DNA from 2 places in the Pseudomonas sp. DNDY-54 genome. Region 1 is predicted to be linked to the other one. Evidence: predicted binding sites of a transcription regulator. Region 1 holds the regulator's gene; the other holds the start of a gene.
What was found. The regulator sigma-54, encoded in region 1, starts transcription at its own class of promoters, with help from an activator protein. The targets are predictions, from matches to a motif close to ANTGGCATNNANNTTGCTNT.
Positions count from the first base shown of each region.

Region 1 (7,765 bases):
GGCAAAGATGGTCAGTCAGTACCGGTTGGCGTGGGTCAGCCAACCTTGAAGATAGACGGCATCACGGTTGGCGGGACAGGGGCCTGACGGGTGTTGCTAGCCGTCAGGCGGAGCGGGAAGCCGTCGCGCTATTGCCGGTCGCTGGGCTCACGGCTCGCAGCGCCTGGTCAGCGCAGGCCGCGCTGGGTTTCGTCCAGGTCGCGGATGTACTTGAATATCTTGCGACTCGCGGCGGGCGGCTTGTTACGCGCTGCTTCATGCTGGGCATGACGGATGAGCCCGCGCAGATGCTGGCGGTCGGTTTCCGGGTATTCGGTCACGAACGCTTCCAGCGTTTCGTCGTTGCCGCCGATCAACCGGTCGCGCCAGCGCTCCAGCGCATGGAAGCGTTCGTTGTACTGACGTGTGGACGCATCGAGTTGATCAACGAGCGCCAGGATGGCGTCGACGTCCTGATCACGCATCAGCTTGCCGATGTATTGCACGTGACGCTTGCGGGCGATATGAGCAGTGTGTTTCGGCGCATCGGCGAGGGCCTTGCGCAATGCGTCAGTCAACGGTAGACGGTCTAGTACGTCGGGCTTGAGCGTCGTGAGGCGCTCACCTAGGTCTTGGAGGGCGTGCAGCTCACGTTTGACCTGGGTTTTGCTCTTTTCCTCGAAGCCGTCGAGATCGGAAATGTCAGACATGGGGCTAGTCCAGTAGGAAATGCCGCCATGATAACAGCAGCCTCGCTGCGGAGCTCAGCCGAGCACCGAGGGCTTGCGACTTGATGGAATCAGTTGTTGGAGTGTTTATGAGTGAAGTAGAGGGGATTGGCCCGCACGCGTTGCCCGGACTGCGCGAAAAAGTGTCGCGGATCATCGAAGAGGCCAGCCGGCAGGGTGCTAGCGCCTGTGAGGTGTCCGTCTCGATGGAGCAGGGCCTGTCGACGACGGTCCGGCAGCGGGAAGTAGAGACCGTTGAGTTCAATCGTGATCAGGGCTTCGGTATTACGTTGTACGTCGGTCAGCGCAAGGGCTCGGCGAGCACAACCGGCAGTGGCGACGAAGCAATTCGTGAAACCGTGGCGGCCGCGCTTGCGATTGCCAAGCATGCGTCTGAAGACGAGTTCGCCGGGCTCGCCGATCCTGCCTTGATGGCGACCGATGTTCCGGATCTGGATCTCTATCATCCCTGGGGCATTTCGCCGGATGAAGCCATTGAGCTGGCGCTCAGCTGCGAGGCGGCGGCCTTCGCCACTGACAGCCGCATTCTCAACGCCGACGGCACCAGCTTGAGCACTCACCAAGGAAGCCGCGGTTACGGCAATAGCAATGGCTTCATTGGCGCGTATTGCAGCACCCGGCATAGCCTGAGCAGCGTGATGATCGCCGAGGCGGATGGCCAGATGCAGCGGGATTACCACTACGATGTTTCCCGTGTCGCCAGTGATCTGGCCTCTGCCGAGTCAATTGGCAGGCGTGCCGCTGAGCGTGCCGTTCGCCGCTTGGGCGCCCGGCCCGTATCGACCTGCGACGTGCCCGTGTTGTTTTCGTCGGAGCTGGCGACGGGGCTGTTCGGCCATTTCCTCGCTGCAATCTCTGGCGGCAATCTCTATCGCCAGTCGTCTTTCCTGGAAGGCGCGCTGGGAGAAACGCTGTTTCCCGAGTGGTTGAGCCTCGATGAGCGCCCGCGTCTACCACGTGGGTTGGCAAGCTCCGCATACGATGGCGACGGACTCGCAACCTATGCCAAGCCGTTCGTCGAGAATGGCAGGCTGCTCTCCTATGTACTGGGAACCTATTCCGGACGCAAGTTGGGAATGCCCAGTACCGCGAATGCCGGCGGCGTGCACAATCTCTTCGTGACCCACGGTGATGAAGATCAGGCGGCCCTGGTTCGTCGCATGGGGCGGGGATTGTTGGTCACTGAACTGATGGGGCAGGGCTTGAACCTTGTCACCGGTGACTATTCCCGTGGCGCTGGTGGTTTCTGGGTAGAGAACGGTGAGATTCAGTTCCCGGTTCAGGAGGTCACCATCGCGGGCAACCTGCGGGACATGTTCCGTCAGATCGTTGCGGTGGGCTGCGATGTCGAAACGCGTAGCAGCATTCACACCGGATCGGTGCTTATCGAACGGATGAAAGTGGCGGGGCAGTAACGAGGTGCAGGCTGGCCGTAATCAAAATGTAGAAGCGGCCGAGTGAGGTGAAGGCACGGCGATGATTCGCTTGCCGGCCACTATTCGCCCTCCTCGAAATAATCCTCGATAAGCGCGATCAACGCTTGTAGCGCCTCTTGTTCCTGCTCGCCTTGGGTATGCAGGTGCAAGGTGGTGCCTTTGCTGGCGGCGAGCATCATCACAGCCATGATGCTCTTGCCATCGATGAGCGATTCAGCGCAGCGACCCACGCGGACGTCGCAAGGGTATTGATTGGCGACGCCGACGAACTTCGCTGCCGCTCGGGCATGTAGCCCAAGCTTATTGATGATGGTGATCTCGCACGCAGGCATGTGAATTCCTAAGTCAGGTCGCGGTGGCGGACCTGGACGTTCTTCAAGGGGTCGCGCAGCGCCTCACCCAGCCGCTCAGCCAGATAGACCGAGCGGTGGTGGCCGCCGGTGCAGCCAATGGCAACCGTGACATACGCACGATTGCTTGCAGCGAACCGCGGAAGCCATTTACTCAGATAGGCATGGATATCGTGGAACATCTCGTCTACGTCTGCCTGCGTCGAGAGGTAGTCGATGACGGGTTGGTCCAGGCCAGAAAAATCCCGTAGATCGGCTTTCCAGTACGGGTTGGGCAGGCAACGCACATCAAAGACCAGATCCGCATCCACCGGCATGCCGCGCTTGAATCCAAAGGACTCGAAGAGAAACGCTGTGCCTGGCTCGGGCTTGTTCAGCAGGCGCAGCTTCAGCGTGTCACGTAGCTGATAGAGGTTGAGGTGCGTGGTATCAATTTTTAGATCAGCGTGATCGATGATGGGCGCTAACAGCAGCTCCTCGTCATGGATCGCCTCTGCCAGTGAGCGATTCTGATTGGTCAGCGGGTGCCGCCGACGCGTCTCCGAGAAGCGCTTGAGTAACGTCTCGTCTGCAGCATCCAGGTACAGCACGTCGCACTGGATATATCGGGCGCGCACATCTTCGAGCAGCTCGGGAAATCGTTTCAGTTGGCTGGGTAAATTGCGTGCGTCGATGGATACCGCCACTTGTGGCTGCAGCAACTCCGTGTGCAGCAGCGCTCGCTCCGCCAGTTCCGGCAGAAGGCCGGCGGGCAAATTGTCAATGCAATAGAAGCCATTGTCTTCAAGTACGTTGAGCGCGGTGCTTTTGCCGGACCCGGAGCGACCGCTGACGATGATCAGGCGCATGCAGTGGGTGGCACGAAGGCCAAGATGCCTCGCTTGAGGCTGCTTGGGAGAGATGAGCGTTGGCAGGTTTGGGGCACGTGTCTCTTCCTCACTCAGCGTGGGCGGCAAAACACCGCTCTGCTAGCGACCGCTTTGAATATCGACAATGGCTTGATACAGATCCTGCCCCGACGTGGCCTGCCGCAGGCGTTCACGCACCTCTTCGCGGTCCAGCATGCTAGCAATCTGACGAAGCAGTTCGAGGTGCTCGTCGGTGGCCGCTTCGGGCACGAGTAACACAAACAGCAGATCGACGGGAGCGCCGTCGATGGCATCAAAGTCTACTGGCGTGTCGAGCCGCAGTACGGCACTGAGGGGCGATACACAGCCAGGCATACGGCAATGAGGAATGGCAATGCCATTGCCGAAGCCGGTTGAGCCAAGCTTCTCGCGGGCAATGAAACTCTCGAAGATAGTCTGCGAGTCCAGATCGGGGAGATCCTGGCCGAGCACCTTAGCGATCTGTTCCAGGACGCGTTTCTTGCTACCACCCGGGACGTTCACCAAGGAACGTCCGGGGGTCAGAATGTTTTCGATTCGGATCATGATGGGTCAGCGAGCAAGTAAGCCCTGGTTATGGTCGAGCTGTTTTTCTTTGTGCTTGATAAGTTGCCGGTCAAGTTTGTCGGCAAGCAAATCTATGGCCGCGTACATATCGCTGTGTTCGGCGTTGGCAATGACTTCGCGTCCGGCTACATGCAGTGTGGCTTCGGCTTTCTGCTTGAGCTTTTCGACCTGAAGGATCACTTGGACGGCAATGATGCGGTCGAAATGTCGCTCCAGTCGGTCGAACTTCTCCTCAACGTAGTCACGCATGGCTTCTGTGATTTCTAAGTGAAGGCCAGTGATGTTGATTTGCATACTGCATCTCCTTTTCTGCCACTTGCGATTCGGCGGGCTAAAACGCCCGCCACCGAAAGAAATCGAACAAGTCGCCTGGGCATCTACATCAACCGCTTGCGCTCGCTGGATGGTGCAATACCGAGTGATTCGCGGTATTTGGCGACGGTGCGGCGTGCAACATTGATACCTTGTGCCTCCAGTAGACCAGCGATCTTGCTGTCGCTCAATGGCTTTTTAGGGTTTTCCGCGGCGACCAGCTTCTTGATGATTGCCCGTATCGCTGTGGACGAGCATTCACCGCCTTCGGCTGTGCTGACATGGCTTGAGAAGAAATATTTCAGCTCGTAGATGCCGCGCGGGGTATGCATGAATTTCTGCGTTGTGACCCGCGAGATCGTCGACTCATGCATCCCTACTGCCTCCGCGATATCGTGTAGCACCAGCGGTTTCATGGCTTCATCCCCATGCTCGAAGAAGCCGCGCTGGTGTTCGACGATCTGCGTGGCAACCTTCATCAGCGTCTCGTTGCGGCTTAGCAGGCTCTTGATAAACCAGCGTGCCTCTTGCAGCTGGTTGCGCATGAAGGTGTTGTCAGCGCTGGCATCGGCGCGTTTGACGAAACCGGCGTACTGCGCATTGACACGCAGGCGGGGCATGGCATCCTGATTCAGCTCAACCAGCCAGCGGCCGTTGTGCTTGCGAACGATCACATCGGGTACAACGTATTCCGGCTCACCCGCTTCGATTTGCGAGCCGGGTCGCGGATTCAATGTCTGGATCAGATCGATGATCTGGCGCAGCTCGTCTTCTTTGAGCTTTAGGCGGCGCATCAACAGGCTGTAGTCGCGACCGCCGAGAATCTCCAGGTGATCACTCACCAGCCGGAGTGCCTCGCTTAGCCAGGGAGTTCGCTCGGGAAGCTGGCGAAGCTGCAGTAACAAGCACTCTCGCAAATCCCGCGCCCCGATACCGGCCGGTTCAAACTGTTGGATGCGGCGCAGTACAACCTCCACCTCATCGAGCTCGATTCCCAGTTCTGGATCGAATGACTCAAGCACCTCTTCAAGGGTTTCGTCGAGATAGCCCTGAGGGTTGATGCAGTCGATCAGGGTGGCGGCGATGAGACGATCGGTGTCGCTCATGGGGGCGAGGTTGAGCTGCCAGAGCAAATGGCTTTGCAAGCTTTCGCCCGTTGAGGTCCGGCTGGTGAAATCCCATTCGTCGTCGTCACTGCTGGGCAGGCTGCTGGCGCTCGTCTGGTAGATATCTTCCCAGGCGGTATCTACGGGCAACTCTTCGGGGATGCGGTCCCCCCAGTCGCCTTCCTCGAGGTTCTCCACCGTATTGATGGGCTCCTCATAGTGAGCGTCTGGTTCGGCCGTCTCGGTGGAGGTGCTCTCTGATTTTTTTTCGACGGACTCCGCCATTGGATCGGAGTTGTCGAAGTCGTCTCCATCCTCTTCGCGTTCGAGCATCGGGTTGGAGTCCAGCGCTTCCTGAATCTCCTGCTGAAGATCGAGGGTGGAGAGCTGGAGTAATCGTATGGCTTGTTGCAGCTGCGGAGTCATCGTCAGCTGCTGGCCCATCTTCAGGACTAGCGATGGTTTCATGGCAGAGGACTTCGAACCTTATTTGCCGGCGCAACCGCGCCTGTTCCGATTTCGCTGGCGCAGCTGGCGCCAACGTAAGCAAATTATATGCCTGCTTGAGAAGCCTTTGCCTAGCCCTAGACGACCGTCTCGGTGGAAAAAAGCAGGATCAGAGTCTGAATTCGTGTCCGAGGTAAACTTCTTTGACCAGTTGATTGGCCAGGATCGTCTCTGCATCACCTTCGGCAATCAGTTGACCATCGTTGACGATGTAAGCGGTTTCGCAGATGTCCAGCGTCTCGCGGACGTTGTGGTCGGTGATAAGCACACCGATTCCTTTGGCCTTGAGGTGGTGGATGATCTGCTTGATGTCGCCAACAGAGATCGGGTCGACACCGGCGAAGGGTTCATCCAGGAGAATGAACTTGGGTGCGGTAGCCAACGCGCGGGCAATCTCGACACGACGCCTTTCACCACCAGACAGGCTCATGCCCAGGCTGTCGCGAATGTGATGAATATGAAATTCCTGCAGCAGGCCTTCCAGCGCCAGCTGTCGCCCGTTGCGATCAAGATCCTTGCGTGTTTCAAGGATCGCCATGATGTTGTCGCTCACGGATAGCTTGCGGAAAATCGAGGCTTCCTGAGGCAGGTAGCCAATTCCAGCCCGAGCGCGACCGTGCATGGGCAAATGCGTGACATCCTGGTCGTCGATCAGTACCCGACCCTGATCAGCCTTGACCAGGCCGACAATCATGTAGAAGCACGTGGTCTTGCCCGCTCCGTTCGGGCCAAGCAAGCCGACAATCTGTCCGCTATCGATGGACAGGCTGACATCACGTACGACCTGGCGACTCTTGTAGCTTTTGGCTAGATGCTGGGCTTTGAGGGTCGGCATTACTCAGTCTGCTCCGTTGCCGGCTGATCTTTCTTGCGCGGCTGGATGACCATGTCGACCCGGGGGCGGGGAGTGGTGACGTCGGTATTGGTAGCGCGGCCTGCGTTGACGATCTGTCGTTGGGTGTCATAGACGATTTTCTCGCCTTCAAACGTATTGCCTTCCTGGACGACTTTTGCCTGATCGATCAAGACGATGCGCTCGTTCGCGGCAAAATACTGGATGGTCAGGCCATACGCCTTGACGATTTCTTTGTCCGCTGCCGGCTTCTGCTCGTAGTAGGCGGGTTTGCCGATGGAGGTGAAGACCTCAACATCGCCATTCTCGTTCTGGGTAATGGTGACGGTGTCGCCAGTGATTTTCATCGTCCCCTGTGTGATCACCACATCGCCGCGGTACACCGCAACACCCTGGCGGTCATCCAGCTCCGCCGTATCGGCCTGGACGCGGATCGGTTGATTGCGGTCTTCAGGAAGCGCATGGGCATACGAACCGAGCAGAAAAATACTTAAACCGATCAGAAGGGGGAGAGTTTTAACGCAGCTCATGCTGGCCTCTTACATTGGATAGCAGGAGCATCCTGCCTTCGTCTAGATACGCTTTCATACCCGTGGCGGTGGTTACGCCGTTTGCGGCGACGATTCTAACGGGTTGGCGGGTCTCGGCATAATCCTTCTCGGGAAGAACGGTCATCCGGCTGGTGGTGACGATCGTTGGGCGTCCCTTTGCATCGGTGCGTTCGATCCTGACGTTGTCGATCAGCTCGACTTCGTCCCCCTTGGGGCCGACCTCGCCACGCTCACTGGTCACGTGCCAAGGCAGCTCAGTACCCCGATAGGAACGTATATCGGGCCGGGTCAGCAGGCTGACGTCGCTGGCTTTGATGTGCTCGACCTTCTCTGCAGTCAGCTCGTAGTTGCGCTTGCCATCCGCCTGGTATTGAACGGTCCGGGAGTTGATGACGTAGAAATCGATGGGCGATGCCTGTCCCTGAGCCACGGGCACATCCTGCATAAAGCTCTCGGGCCGTATGTTCC
Region 1 covers NZ_CP082271.1:3,401,993-3,409,757, reverse strand. Annotated here, with positions in the region: gene tldD (metalloprotease TldD) at 1-87, shown strand, start outside; gene yjgA (ribosome biogenesis factor YjgA) at 168-689, opposite strand; gene pmbA (metalloprotease PmbA) at 797-2,143, shown strand; gene K4O48_RS15875 (HPr family phosphocarrier protein) at 2,224-2,496, opposite strand; gene rapZ (RNase adapter RapZ) at 2,505-3,362, opposite strand; gene ptsN (PTS IIA-like nitrogen regulatory protein PtsN) at 3,483-3,947, opposite strand; gene hpf (ribosome hibernation-promoting factor, HPF/YfiA family) at 3,954-4,262, opposite strand; gene K4O48_RS15855 (RNA polymerase factor sigma-54) at 4,346-5,854, opposite strand; gene lptB (LPS export ABC transporter ATP-binding protein) at 6,003-6,728, opposite strand; gene lptA (lipopolysaccharide transport periplasmic protein LptA) at 6,728-7,276, opposite strand; gene lptC (LPS export ABC transporter periplasmic protein LptC) at 7,263-7,765, opposite strand, start outside.

Region 2 (7,765 bases), 1.8 Mb from region 1:
TTCGGTATCCTGAGCGATCAGCGCGATGAGCGCGTTTTGCTGACGATGGGCAAGCTGACGAAAACGCTGAAGCAGTTCTCGCTCATGAAGCGTCAGCTCGGGGCTGTCTAGACGCATATTCAGATCGTCATCTAGGGCACCCTCTTGAAGGAGGCTTTGTTCCAGGCGGGCGATGATCTCCGAATTCATGCTGCGATGATGGTTGCGCGCAACCTCAGCAATACGTTCACGCATTCCGTCTGGTAGACGAACCACGAATTTGTCAGCCGTGCGGCTGGAATAAACTGCCTGCTTCATAGGGCGCATATTAAACCGGTTAGTCAGGTGGGCGATGGTGGCTTATTGCCGTTCTAGTCACCGGTCTGACAACCAAACAGCCCTTGCTGTTCCACGACCTGCAAAAAAGATACTAGACGGCTTTATGACGTCAAGTATACGTCGGTATTGCGAGGAGTAAAGCTGTGCGTGATGTCAAACCGCCTTTACTGTGAGCTGCCTTGAATTCTTCGCATTTGCCGCTGCGCTAGCGTAACACTGGGTCAAATTTAATCCGTCGACCAATTAGCAGAGATAGCACGAACAGCATCCCAAAAAGCACCGTGCCGCCTTCGACTAACAATTCCCATGTATCTGGCACGCTAGCCAGCATATTGAATGCGCCACAGGCAACGCTCAGCACTAGGAACAGGCAACCATAAATCGACATTTGTTCTCTCCTTGATCGAACCTTCAGCTGCAGTAGCGGGTCTTTAAAACACCCAGCGCTGTGGCTGCGCCGGCTTGATTACTTCTATCCCGCTGATTGTCTGTACGGGGGCCGATAACCTATAGCTCACTGAAGGTTGGGCATGTTGCGTGGCTGCCGACGCTTGCGAGCGATCCATAGCTGGTGTCGTACCCTCAAATTGAATAGCGGCGGCGGTTACCAGAACCGCTGTGCTGAGCAGATAGGCTGGGCGTAGCATCGGCGTCTCCTTCGCATGAAAATGGACCAGATGACTTAAGCATCCCGCGTGCCAGATTCGAATGAAAATAAGTCCTTTATTTTCAGATACTTACGATTCTATTTGCTTGATGTCTCGTGCGGTCTGCACGATGCTCGATATGTGCTCGTGCAATATGCAATAGCCATTTATTTGTGGGTCTCTACACCGCTTGGTCTGATTAAAACCTGGGGTTTGACGGCTACACGCGCATGACAAACGAGCCGAGCCTCGTTAAGATGCTGCCGCCTCATTCGTCCCAGTAGCTCAATTGGATAGAGCATCCCCCTCCTAAGGGGAAGGTTGTGAGTTCGAACCTCGCCTGGGACACCAGCTTGAACAGAGCAGTTACTCGCCGCCCTTCGGCGCTCGACAGAGGGGTGACAAGGCGCGACGAATCGGCAAGATGAAAGACTTGCCGGTTCACTCGGAAGGAGGGGTGTTGGCTACCGGTCGGCTGTAGCAACGCAACTGCGTAGGCGCGAGAGTAATCAGCTAAAGCGATCGCTCGCTTGGTCGCGCCGCGCTTCACGTTGCAGCTGATAGACGAATCGCTCGATCTGCCGTTGCATCAGGCCGCCCAGCCGGTAGAAGCGCATGCCGCAGAAAGTTAAGCCAAGCTTCTCATCAAACACTACGTGTCGCAGCTCAGCTGCAGTGGTAACCGTGCCGAAGGGCAGCTTGGCAACCAGCTGTTCATAAACTTGCCCAGCCTGAAGGCCGCTTTGGTGGTTGCCTTGGAAGCTCAGCTTGCAGCCAGTAGCCGACATGTCGAGCACTTTGCCTTCCAGTGTCTTTCTGATTGTTTTGCCGCTGAGTTCTGCCGTAATAGGCTGCCCTAAAAGGGGCGCCCGGTAAGCGTTGCGTCGTTGATGGTAGAGAACCTGGTCGGGCATAGGCGCCCAATAGCAACGTGCATCGTCTAGCTCGCCTGGGTGCACCGGGTGATCATTGTTCCAGGCGACACGCACTCCATCGCAGTACCCCTCAATATGGAATGGCTCTCCCAATCCCATCATGCGTTCGCCGTCGCTAGGGATGAGTTCGTCGAGCGCAATCCACCCCTTTTCGCGATTAATCTCTATCAGATATGTCTGATAGCGCTGATTGCGCTCGGCGAAGCGGACTAGCAACGGTATGTGGTTATCCAGCAGCAGGCGCAGGTTTGCTTGGATTTCGGTTGCGGTCTTCAGGATTTGAGGAGGCTGGGGACCTTCATCCTCGGCGAAAGGATTAGACACTTGTTAATGCTCTCCGGCATTGCGCGACGTCACGTGCATAGTAGCACTCTGCCTCTACTGGGCAGTGTGCGTTTTCATGCTTGGCTGAGCGGGCGATGATGTGCACTTCTGGCCGCTGCGCCGCGACGGTCGTACAAATCAGGCGTTTGGCTGCTGCCGTGCAAAACCTGCAACATGCTCCCGACTGCGCTCTGGTTAGCGCGGATGAGCTTGCCGTTGCGCTCATTGGCGTCTCGGCATGCATCCAAGATGCGGTTGAGCTGCTCGGCCTTTAGAAGAATTTCATCGCCAAATGGCGTGCGCGCGGCAAATGCCGCGAGCCCGGCCTGATCAGGGCTAAGCTGCGCAATAACAAGCGTTTGGCTGCGGAGCATGCCGTGCTGGCCCAACAGCGCAAGCAAAGTTTGTTTTTGGGTAAGCAGCTGCTCCAACGTTGCCAGGTTGCGTTCGGCAAGCGCTTGATACTCAGTGTTGGTGAGCTCAAGAAGCTTCTGTGCAGTGCCGATATCGTCAACGAGCTGCTGAAGCACTTCGGTGTCTTCCATAGTGGCCTCTAACGCGGTGACGCTTGGCGAGAATTACTACAACGGTCAACGCTGACTTTCGAAGGCCAGCAGTTTCGATGCAACTCGCTGGTTGTCCACCTGGTAGCTACCGTCGGCAATGGCTTGCTTGATCTGTGCTACACGCTCCTGATCGACCGCTGGCTGTTGATTAAGCTTGTCGGTGGTCTGCTGGAGACGTTGCGCTTCCGGGCTGAGCTGAACGCTTTCGCCAGATGCTTGCGCGCTGCCACTATTCTTTGGCGCATCGGCGGGGGCTTGCTGAGCAGGTCGTTCAGCGATTTGAACGTTAGTGGTACGCCCATTACTAGGTGAATTGACGGCGCTGTTGGGCCGGTTGAAATCGATAACCATGATCGAAACCTCGAATAAGTCAGGACGCTTGCCTGCTTTTCGGCAATGCCACGAGAAACTTTAGCTTTTTTTCGGAAGCGGGTTCTGGCGAGCGCTCACTCGATTACATCGCAACTTCCACCTGGCCGGGTCCGATGACGCGTGCTCTGATCGTTCGTCCGGATCGTTGGTTTTTGACCCGAATCTGGCTGCCAAGTGCACCGTCGGACAATGCTTCCCCTGGCATTCTTACATTTATCGTCGAATTTTTCGCACTGATCACTACCTGGTCGCCTTTGCGAACCACCTCTGCGGCTGAAATATATGTAGGCGCAAGCACTTGGTCGGGTAGGGCGCTTCGGGTGAGCTTGCTTCCCAGTACTTGATCTAGAGCAGTCAAGTATCCTTGGTTAAGAAGACTGACATCCCGCTCGGCAAGGGTGACATCGGCATGCTCTATGATGCTTTCCCGCGTAAGGGGTCGTCGAGCTACGATTACCTCACGGAACAAATGGACCTGTGCAGGAACGAAGACGGACCAGGGCGCTGAGCCTTCGCAGCTGACCCGCACAGTTGTTCGGCCGATCGGCTGCGCTGGACTTTCGAGTTTGGTGGCCAAAGGGCGATCACAGGATGCCAAGCGCAGGCGGGGGTCGAGTCTGTTGACCTCTACCTCGTGCCGGGCCTGGATTTGGCTACGCTGCAGATAGTCGGTCACTTCCCGCTCAAGAAACCCGCGGGTTGCGTCGATAAGCTGTTCAGGTCGCGTCACGCTTGCTGAATCTGCAAACGGGCTCAGCCCGAAGAAAGCCGTAACCAGGATTGCACGGTGGAGCGCCTTGCAAGGACGCCGGAAAAAAGTCGTCTGTTTGCTCATGGAGTCATAGAAGCAAAGGACGTGCCGTCAAGCCGAACTACGTGGCGTTCTTTACGTCCATTCGCAAGCAAGAGGAAACTGGCATGGCCGGTGTTTTGGATTCGGTAAACCAGCGTACCCAGCTGGTTGGGCAAAACCGTCTGGAGCTGTTGTTGTTCAAACTCGATGGGAAGCAGCTCTACGGTATCAATGTCTTCAAAGTTAAAGAGGTTCTCCAATGTCCGCGCTTGACGGTCATGCCTCGGTCTAGCCCCGTTGTGCGTGGAGTTGCCAATATTCGCGGCAACACACTGTCCATCCTTGACTTGTCTCTGGCTACCGGAAAGCCGGCGCTGCAAGACCTGCCCAACAGCTTCGCCATCATCGTTGAGTACAACACCAAAGTACTTGGCTTCCTGGTGCGCTCGGTTGAGCGGATCGTCAACATGAATTGGGAGTCCATTCTTCCGCCCCCCAAAGGGGTCGGGAACGACCATTATTTGACGGCCGTTACGCAGCTAGATGGACAAATGGTCGAGATCATTGACGTTGAAAAGGTGCTCGCTGAGGTGGCGCCTGTTTCCGAAGTGCTGTCGGTGACTATTGCGGATGAGGAAACCAGCAGTAGGGCTTCCACCAGTCGCGTGCTGATCGTCGATGACTCATCAGTCGCACGGAAACAGATCATTCGTTGTCTACAGAATCTCGGTATAGACGTCGTTGCGCAGAACGACGGTCGGCAGGCACTGACGTATCTGCAGAAAATGGTCGCGGAGGGGAAGAAGCCCTCTGAGGAGTTCGTGATGATGATCTCTGACATCGAAATGCCGGAGATGGATGGTTATACGCTGACCACCGAGGTGCGACAGGACCCTGCCATGCGGGACATTCACATACTGCTGCACACGTCGCTCTCGGGCGTGTTTAACCAGAGCATGGTCAAACGAGTCGGTGCTGACGATTTTCTTGCCAAGTTTCAGGCAGATGATCTGGCCAACCGAGTAATAGAACGGATCCGGGCTACGGATAGGAAATGAGGCGACGTCCTCTCATTACGACTGGTGGGCTTTATTAGTGTCAGGTGATCCGGATTTTGAACAGTTCCGAGTATTCCTCGAAAAGACGTGCGGCATCCTGCTGGGCAGCAACAAGCAATACCTGGTTTCAAGCCGGTTAAACAAGCTGATGGAGCAGCAGGGTCTAAAGACGCTGGGAGATCTGGTTCGCAAAATCCAGGCTCAGCCGCGCGGCGGTCTCCGTGAGCAAGTCGTGGATGCTATGACGACCAATGAGACGCTCTGGTTCCGGGATACTTATCCCTTTGACGTGCTCCGCAGTCGCGTGCTTCCTGAGCTGCTCAAAGGCGCGCCTGGGCAGCGGTTGCGAATATGGTCCGCTGCCTGTTCGTCGGGGCAGGAGCCGTATTCGTTGTCGATGACCCTCGACGAGTTCGAGCGCAATAGCCCAAGCCAGCCGAAAACAGCGGTGCAGATCGTGGCGACCGAACTGTCGGGGACAATGCTTGCTGCGTCCAAGGCTGCTGAATATGACAGTCTCGCCATTGCTCGAGGCTTATCGAGCGAGCGCCTACAGCGTTATTTCGACGTCAAAACACCTGGTCGCTGGGTCGTCAAGCCCGCTATCCGCGGTCGGGTTGAATTTCGGGTCCAGAACTTGCTCGATAGTTACGCGGTGCTGGGGAAGTTCGACATCGTCTTCTGCCGCAACGTGCTGATCTATTTTTCTGCGGACGTAAAGAAAGACATCCTCAAGCGGATTCACGCGACGTTAAAGCCGGGCGGTTACCTCTTTCTGGGGGCTTCCGAGGCACTGAACGGCCTTCCTGAGCTGTACCAGATGGTCCAGTGCAGCCCGGGCATTATCTACAAGGCGAAGTAGATTCATGAAAAGGCGGTACACCGGCAGAAAACTGTCGCTCTGGATCGCCTAAAGCGGCAACGCCATGGAAAACCGTTGCCGCTTTTGACGTTACGTTTCTCGCATCCTCTCGTAAACCCCTTAAAAATCAATTATCTAGATAAATGGCACGGCCTTTGCTGGTAGTTTGCTAAGCAGACTTGTATCCGGCAGAGGGCCAGATCATGAGCATCAGTTTCGACAAGGCACTTGGCATCCACGAAAAGGCGCTTGGCTTCCGCGCTCAACGCGCAGAGGTGCTTGCCAATAACATCGCCAACGCCGATACCCCTAACTACAAGGCTAGGGACCTCGAGTTCGGTTCTGTACTCGCGGCTCAGCAAAGCAAGGACCAGGGCGGTTTCGGTGTCGCAACGACCAGTAGCAAGCACATCGCGGCGCAAGGGATGGAAATCGCCGATCCCGGTCTGCGTTTCCGTACACCGACACACGCCTCGCTTGATCAGAACACCGTTGATGCTCAGGTAGAACAGGCAGCCTATGCCGAAAATGCTATCGACTTTCAAGCAAGTTTCACCTTGCTCAACAGTAAGTTCAGGGGGCTGATGAGCGCCCTGCGCGGCGAATAAGAGGAGCGAAAGCCATGTCCCTTAGCAGCGTATTCAATATTGCCGGCAGCGGCATGAGTGCTCAGAGCACGCGCCTGAACACCATCTCCAGCAACATTGCCAACGCCGAAACGGTGTCGTCCAGCGTTGACCAGACCTACCGCGCACGGCACCCGGTTTTCGCAACCATGCTCCAGCAGGCGAATGGTCAGCCGGACCAATCGCTATTCGCCGAGCAGAATCAGGCCGGTGCTGGGGTTCAGGTGCTTGGTGTGGTTGAAGACCAGAGTGAGCTACAAGCGCGCTATGAGCCTAACCATCCGGCGGCGAATGAAGAAGGGTACGTGTACTACCCGAACGTCAATGTCGTTGAAGAGATGGCTGACATGATTTCCGCGAGCCGTTCATTCCAGACTAATGCCGAGTTGATGAACACGGCCAAGACCATGCTTCAGAAAGTTCTGACCCTGGGTCAGTAACCTTACGAGAGATAGCCATGAGCACGACAGGCGGCGTTAGCGGTACCGGTTCGGTAATGGACCAATACCAGATCAAAGATCGCGAAGTAAAAAGCAATGATCTCGGCAAGAACGAGTTTCTTGAATTGCTGGTGACCCAGCTGAACAACCAGAACCCGCTGGAACCCCAGGAGAACGGCGAGTTCATTGCGCAGCTTGCCCAGTTCAGTACCGTTGAAGGGGTCGAGAAACTGAACTCGAGCATGGAAACCATGTTGTCCGGGTATCAGTCATCCCAAGCGTTGCAAGCGTCATCACTGGTCGGCCGCAAGGTAATAGTGCCAACCGATAAAGCCGTTGTGGATACCAGCGAAACCTTCAAAGCCAGCATCGTGCTTCCCACGACCAGCAGCAACGTGGCGGTCAATATTTATGACAGCTCGGGTACTGCAGTGAACCGGATCAACATGGGGCCGCAAGAGGCTGGCAATGTTTCATTCATGTGGGATGGCAAGGACTCGAGCGGCAAAACCTTGCCGCCCGGTACATACCGATTCGAAGCGCAGGCCACTTATCAAGGCGAGACGAAGGGGTTGTACACCATGCTTCCCGCCAACGTAGACAGCGTCACGCTTGGGCAGAACGGCGGGGAGCTGCAGCTCAACCTGGCCGGTGTGGGCAGTATTGGACTGTCGAAAGTCCAGGTCATTGGTCAGTAACTGCCGGCACGCCCGGTAACAGGAGCAGTTCATGTCGTTCAATATCGGCCTAAGCGGCATGCGTGCCGCCAGCAAAGATCTCAATGTCACAGGTAACAACATCGCGAACGCTGGCACGGCGGGCTT
Region 2 covers NZ_CP082271.1:1,627,194-1,634,958, forward strand. Annotated here, with positions in the region: gene K4O48_RS07690 (Arc family DNA-binding protein) at 1-306, opposite strand, end outside; gene K4O48_RS20590 (PA3371 family protein) at 524-706, opposite strand; tRNA gene K4O48_RS07695 (tRNA-Arg) at 1,240-1,316, shown strand; gene K4O48_RS07700 (flagellar brake protein) at 1,475-2,224, opposite strand; gene K4O48_RS07705 (flagella synthesis protein FlgN) at 2,299-2,769, opposite strand; gene flgM (flagellar biosynthesis anti-sigma factor FlgM) at 2,815-3,141, opposite strand; gene flgA (flagellar basal body P-ring formation chaperone FlgA) at 3,245-3,997, opposite strand; gene K4O48_RS07720 (chemotaxis protein CheV) at 4,081-5,013, shown strand; gene cheR (protein-glutamate O-methyltransferase CheR) at 5,051-5,875, shown strand; gene flgB (flagellar basal body rod protein FlgB) at 6,079-6,483, shown strand; gene flgC (flagellar basal body rod protein FlgC) at 6,498-6,941, shown strand; gene flgD (flagellar hook assembly protein FlgD) at 6,959-7,639, shown strand; gene flgE (flagellar hook protein FlgE) at 7,671-7,765, shown strand, end outside.
Region 2: the regulator sigma-54 is predicted to act here: its motif matches at 6,018-6,037, upstream of flgB (flagellar basal body rod protein FlgB).